Regions from separate parts of the Pseudonocardia petroleophila genome, predicted to be linked through region 1. Evidence: predicted binding sites of a transcription regulator. Region 1 holds the regulator's gene; each other region holds the start of a gene.

Region 1 (2,175 bases):
GGCAGTCGGAGTGACGGCAGAACGGGCAGCGCACGGACAACCCCCTCCGACGAACGGAACCCCATCCCTGGGCTAACGACACCCATGTAACCACAACATGTAGGGGCACTGAAAGCCGGGAGGCCCTATCGGTGGCGCCGCGTCGTCCGAACGGGCACGCGGGCGCGGGCCGGCGGCGGGCCGGGCGCGAAGCGTCAGCCCCCGAGCACGCCCGCCACCTGCACGGGCGATGCCACCACCGGTGTGAGCGAGGTGCTCGTCACCTCCGGCGCGGCGGCGGAGTGCCGGGCCGCGGCGGCCACGTCGGCGAGCAGCCCCAGCAGCACGACGACCGCGGCGGTGAGCAGGGCCGTGCCGATGGCGGCGGCCACCCGGCGGCGGCGCAGCACCCGCGGGGGCAGCACCGGGACCGAGCGCAGCAGGACGCGCCCGCCGCGCTGCCCCCGCTCCCCCGCCCGGTCGCCGTCCGGACGGGGCGGCTGCACCGGCCGCACCGCACGCGGCGGCTGCACGGGCCGCACCGGCCGCGGCCCGGGGGCCCGCCCGCGCCGCGGCAGCACCCGGGCGGGGTGCGCCCGCCCCCGGTCCGGCACCTGCGCCCGGTCCGGCACCTGCGCCCGGTCCGGCACCGTCCGGCGCAGGGCCGTGCCGCCGAACCGCATTCCGTCCTCGATCTGATCGTGCACCGGACTCCACCCTTCGCTCGGACCCGCTGACCGTTCGAACTGCTCGCACCGTTCGAACGGGAACGCATGTTCGAACGATCGTCGAGCGATGTGTACCACCGACCACCGACAGAATCGAGAGAACGGGGCGTGTCGTTCGAACATGTGTTTGGCGAGAACCGGAATCGGGGCTACGGTCGGGCCCACGACACGTGTCCGGTCCGCACGGACCGCACGGCACCGAACGAGCAGTACCGACGAGGAGGCGCGAGCACATGGCACGGGACGAGCCCGGCCCGACGGGTGGCGACGACGAGGGGGTGCGCCCCGGGCCGACCGCCCAGGTGAGCACGTTCCCCGACCCCGCGAGCGCCCCCGTCGGTCTCACTCCCCGGCAGCGCAAGGTGCTGGAGGTCATCCGCGACTGGGTGGAGCGCCACGGCTACCCGCCGAGCGTCCGCGAGATCGGCGACGCCGTCGGGCTCACCTCCACCTCGTCGGTGCACCACCAGCTGCGCACGCTCGAGCGCAAGGGCTACCTGCGGCGCGACCCCAACCGCACCCGCGCGGTCGACGTCCGCCCGCCCGACGAGCAGCCCGACGCGGCGCCGTCGGACTCCGGCGTCGTCGAGCGGCCCACCCCCGCGTTCGTCCCGCTGCTGGGCACGATCGCCGCCGGTGGGCCGATCCTCGCCGAGCAGGCGGTGGAGAGCGTGTTCCCGCTGCCGCGCGAGATCGTCGGCGAGGGCACCCTGTTCCTGCTCAAGGTGCGGGGCGACTCGATGGTCGAGGCGGCCATCACCGACGGCGACTGGGTGGTCGTGCGCCAGCAGCCGGTCGCCGAGAACGGGGAGATCGTCGCGGCGATGATCGACGGCGAGGCCACGGTCAAGACGTTCACCCGGCGCGACGGGCACGTGTGGCTGATGCCGGCCAACGCGGCCTACGACCCGATCCCCGGCGACGACGCCACCGTGCTCGGCCGGGTGGTCACGGTCCTGCGGCGCCTCTGACGGCGTCGCCCGCCGCGGCGGGCACCACGATCACGGGGTAGCGGGCGGTGCGCACGAGCACCCCCGCCACCCCGCCCAGCAGCAGCCGCTGCATGAAGCGGTAGCCGCGCGAGCCCACCACGAGCAGGTCCGTGCGGTCCGGCAGGGCGGCCAGGGTGGCCGCCACCGGGCCGACCACGACGTCGCTGATGGCGTCGACCTCGACCGGCAGCGACGCGATTCCCTTGTGGGCGAGCGCCTGCGCCGCCGGCACGCCGTCGGCGTCCTCGGCGACGGTGACGACCCGCACCGCGGCCCCGGTCCGGCCCGCGAGGTGCACGGCCACCGCCACGGCCCGGTCGGCCTCGGCGCTGCCGTCGTAGGCCACGGTCACCGTGGTCATGGTCCCGGTGCCGAGGTGCCGGTAGCCGCGCGGCGCGATCGCCACCGGGCAGCGCGCCAGCGGCAGGAGCCGCTGCACCGTGCGGCCGGGGGCGAGGCGGCCCAGCAGCCCGTGC
Region 2 (2,175 bases), 1.8 Mb from region 1:
ACGTGCACCTGGTCGTCGCTGCCGTGCAGCACGGCCTTCTGCTCGGCGGCCGACAGCTTGCGCCACGGGGTGTCCATCCGGAACCCGATCGCGCTCGCCAGCCCCTCCAGCAGCCGCCCGAAGTACTCCGCGGACTGCCCGCCCGACCACGGCGCGATGGCCCCGCCGGCGAGGCTCGCGTCGGGGTCGGGGATGACCAGCTCCGGGTCGACCTCCTTCTTGATCCCGATGCCGCTGCACTCCGGGCAGGCGCCGTACGGGGAGTTGAAGGAGAAGGTGCGCGGCTCCAGCTCGTCGAGGGCGAGCGGGTGCCCGTTGGGGCACGACATCCGCTCGGAGAAGCGGACCTCGCGGTGCGGGTCGTTCTCCGGCAGGTCGACGAAGTCGAGCACGATCAGCCCGCCGGCCAGCCGCAGCGCCGTCTCGACGGAGTCGGTGAGCCGCTGCTTGGCCGAGCCCTTGACCGCCAGCCGGTCGACCACGACGGAGATGTCGTGCTTCTCCTGCTTCTTCAGCTTCGGCGGGGCGGTGAGCTGGTGCACCGTGCCGTCGACCAGCACGCGCGAGTAGCCCTGCGTCTGGAGCTGGTCGAACAGGTCGACGAACTCGCCCTTGCGGGTGCGCACGACGGGCGCGAGCACCTGGAACCGCGCGCCCTCCTCCATCGCGAGGACCTGGTCGACGATCTGCTGCGGCGTCTGCTTCTCGATGACGTGCCCGCAGACGGGGCAGTGCGGGACGCCGGCGCGGGCGTAGAGCAGGCGCAGGTAGTCGTAGACCTCGGTGATCGTGCCGACGGTGGAGCGCGGGTTGCGGTTGGTGGACTTCTGGTCGATCGAGACCGCGGGCGAGAGCCCCTCGATGAAGTCGACGTCGGGCTTGTCCATCTGGCCGAGGAACTGGCGCGCATACGCCGAGAGCGACTCGACGTAGCGGCGCTGGCCCTCGGCGAAGATGGTGTCGAACGCCAGGCTGGACTTGCCGGAGCCGGACAGCCCGGTGAACACGACCATGCTGTCGCGCGGCAGGTCGAGGTCGACGCCGCGCAGGTTGTGCTCGCGGGCGCCGCGCACGATCAGTCGATCCGCCACGGAAGGGCCTCCTGTGTGCCGGGGAGGGGCGAAGCGGCGGTGCTCTCGCCGGTCCACCCCATGCTAGGCAGGCCCACCGACAACCACGCGCCGACGCCGAGGATCGCACAGACGTTCGACGGCCGGTGCCGCCGCACCCCGCTCCCCCGCGGAAGCCCAGGTCACCCCGGCCGCGCCCGGCGTCCGGGGTGATCGACACCGGTCGCCCGCCGCCCGGGCCGCCGCAGCACCCGACGCCGACCGGTCGTCGCGCTGCGCCGGACGGCCCACCCGGGGTGTCCACGGACGGGCCGCGGTCAGCGCAGGGCGGGTGCGTCCCACCAGACCACGCCGTCCCCGACGTCCTCCACCTCCAGATCGGTGGCCGCGAGCAGGCGCAGGTACGCCGTCACCCCCGGCGCCAGGACGCGGCGCTGGTCCTCGTCGGGCCCGGCGACCACGATCTGGCCGGTCGTCCCGCCCTCCGCCGGGTCGGTGTCGACGACGAGCACGTTCCCGCCGCCGTCCTCGGCCAGCGGCCACCAGCCGGGCAGCCAGTACTCCTTGCGGACCGGGTCGCCCGGTCGCACCGTGATGTGCTCGGCGTGGTCGGCCATCCCGTCCGGGCCCTCCGCCCGGAGCAGGTCGTCCCATCCGCCCCAGACCACGGCCGCGTCGGCGACCGGGAGGAAGCGGTACTGCGGGAACACCTGCGGCGCCCGCGGGGAGCGGCCCTGGCCGTCGGCGAGGGCGTAGAGCGCGAGCAGGTCGGCCGGGAACCGGATCCCCGTCCGGGACTGCGCCTGCGCGAGCTCGGCGGGATCGGCGGGCGGGCGCAGCTCGGGCGCGGGATCGAACCCGGCGGCGGTGAGGGTGGCGGTCCAGCTGGTCCAGGCGGCGTTGAGGTCGTCCACGCCCCCACCCTCGCGCACCGGCCCGGGAGCCCGCCCGGGCTACCCTGCGCCCGTGGGAGAGCCGAACGTCTGGTCCACCGCCCGTCTCCCCGACGGCGACGGGCGCACCGCCGATCTCGACGTCAACGGGTACGGGCTGAGCTGCGACATCCCGGTCGACGCCGGCGCCGAGCCGGCGGGCGTCACGCCGT
Region 3 (2,175 bases), 930 kb from region 1:
CGCGGGCATCGCCAGCAGCCCCGGCCGGACGATCTCGACGCCCGGCGCCAACTCCTCCACCGCGACGACGACGGGCTCGAACGCGCGCGCGTCGCGGTCGGGGTCGCGGGCCAGCACCACCAGCTCGGGGCAGCGCGCCTGCGCCTCGCGACGGTTCAGCCCGCGCCGGACCCCGTGCGCGCGGGCCACCGCCGAGCACGCCAGCACCCGGTTGGCCACCACCACCGCCGCGGGCCGGTGCGACGCCACCCCCTCCGCGCGGGCGGCCGCGGTGACCGGCCAGTCCGGCGACCACAGCGCCAGCACCCGCACCGTCCTCATCCCGCCACCGCGGCGACCCGCTCCGGCACGACCACCTCGGGCGGGCCGCCGACGCCCCCGCCGTCGGTCGGCAGCAGCAGCCGTCCGGCCCGCCCCGGACCGAGCCCCTTCCCCCGCAGCTCCACCCGCAGCCGCCGCGCGCACAGCCGCCCGGACCCGCCCTCCAGCCCCTGCCACTGCGCGTCGGCGCAGCTCAGCTCGACGTCGGCGCCCGGCCACGGCCCCAGCGCGAGCAGCACCGCACCGCGCTGGCGGGCCCGGGCCGCGAGCCGCTGCCGGTCGGCCGCCCGCACCCCGCCGCCCGCCACCGCGACGACGTCCATCCCGTCGAGCAGGGCCACCGTGACGGCGAGCAGGTCGCGGCCCGGACGCGGCACGAGCGCGAGCCGGTCGAGCCGCACGCCCGCCTCGGACGCGGCGACCAGCCCGAGCTCCGGACGTCCGACGACCCCCACCCACGCCCCCTCCGCCGACGCCTCGGCGACCAGCGCCAGCAGCAGCGAGGTGGACCCCGGGCCGCCCAGCACCGCCACCGAGGACCCCCGGCGCAGCCCGCCGGCCGGCAGCAACCGGGCCAGCGGACCGGCCACCGGCAGCACCCGCCCGTCGGCCTCCGGTCCCGCGACGGGCCGGACACCGGCGGCCCGGTCCTCCAGGCCGCGCAGCACCCCGCGGGCCAGCTCCAACCGGCTCGCGACGTCGGCCCGGGGCTCGCCCCCGGGCACGCCTCGGACAGCGGCCTCGGCCACGGCATGCCTCCCCGTCACGGTGTCGCGCCACTCGCGCCGGGGGGAAGTCGGCGTGCTCGAACGTCTGTTCGAATCCTACCGGCGGCGGCGACACCGTTCAAGAGGGGTCACCCGGGTGCGGGACGGCCCGGTCCTGCGCGGTCGGTCACGCGGCCGAGCCCCGGGCCGCCCGCGCGGCGCGGACAGCAGCCGGTCGCCGCCGGCGCGCCGCGGGCTCAGTGCGCGAAGTGGCGGGTGCCGGTGAGGTAGAGGGTGACGCCCGCGGCCTCCGCGGCCGCGGTGACCTCCGGGTCGCGCACCGATCCACCGGGCTGCACGACCGCGCGGACCCCGGCCTCCAGGAGCACCTCGAGCCCGTCCGGGAAGGGGAAGAAGGCGTCGGACGCGGCCACCGAGCCGCGGGCCCGGTCGCCGGCGCGGGTGACCGCGAGCCGGGCCGCGTCGACCCGGTTGACCTGCCCCATCCCCACTCCGACGGCCGCCCCGCCGGAGGCGAGCAGGATCGCGTTCGACTTCACCGACCGGCAGGCCCGCCACGCGAACGCCAGGTCGGCGAGGACCTCCTCGGAGGCCGCATCGCCGGTGGCGAGGGTCCAGGACGCCGGGTCGTCGCCGGGGGCGTCGATCGCGTCGCGCTGCTGCAGCAGCAGCCCGCCGGTGATCGGCCGCAGCTCCGCACCGGTGCGCGACGGGGCCTCCGGGAGGCGCAGCACGCGCACGTTCTTCTTGCGCGTCAGCACCTCCAGTGCGCCGTCGGCGTAGGACGGGGCGAGGACGACCTCGGTGAAGATCTCCGCGACCTGCTCGGCCATCTCGACGCTGACCTCGCCGTTCGTGGCGATCACCCCGCCGAACGCGCTGACGGGGTCGGTGGCGTGGGCCTTGCGGTGGGCGTCGGCGACGTCGGTGCCGACCGCGATCCCGCACGGGTTGGCGTGCTTGATCACCGCGACGCACGCGGCGTCGCCGTGGTCGTGCGCCGCGCGCCAGGCCGCGTCGGCGTCGACGTAGTTGTTGTAGGACATCTCCTTGCCGTGCAGCTGCTCCGCCGCCGCGAGGCCCGGGCCGCCGGAGACGTAGAGCGCGGCGGCCTGGTGCGGGTTCT

Evidence for each region. The regulator LexA, encoded in region 1, represses DNA repair genes until DNA is damaged. The targets are predictions, from matches to a motif close to CGAACACGTGTTCG.
Region 2: the regulator LexA is predicted to act here: its motif matches at 1,196-1,209, upstream of uvrA (excinuclease ABC subunit UvrA).
Region 3: the regulator LexA is predicted to act here: its motif matches at 1,128-1,141, upstream of imuA' (DnaE2-dependent mutagenesis accessory factor ImuA').

What each region holds. Positions count from the first base shown of each region.
Region 1 is NZ_CP060131.1:3,427,664-3,429,838, reverse strand. It holds gene nrdR (transcriptional regulator NrdR) at 1-34, opposite strand, end outside; gene H6H00_RS17070 (hypothetical protein) at 195-686, opposite strand; gene lexA (transcriptional repressor LexA) at 941-1,678, shown strand; gene H6H00_RS17060 (universal stress protein) at 1,656-2,175, opposite strand, start outside.
Region 2 is NZ_CP060131.1:5,226,940-5,229,114, forward strand. It holds gene uvrA (excinuclease ABC subunit UvrA) at 1-1,091, opposite strand, end outside; gene H6H00_RS25620 (SMI1/KNR4 family protein) at 1,388-1,984, opposite strand; gene H6H00_RS25625 (OsmC family protein) at 2,037-2,175, shown strand, end outside.
Region 3 is NZ_CP060131.1:2,495,749-2,497,923, reverse strand. It holds gene H6H00_RS32985 (DNA polymerase Y family protein) at 1-321, opposite strand, end outside; gene imuA' (DnaE2-dependent mutagenesis accessory factor ImuA') at 318-1,070, opposite strand; gene purH (bifunctional phosphoribosylaminoimidazolecarboxamide formyltransferase/IMP cyclohydrolase) at 1,286-2,175, opposite strand, start outside.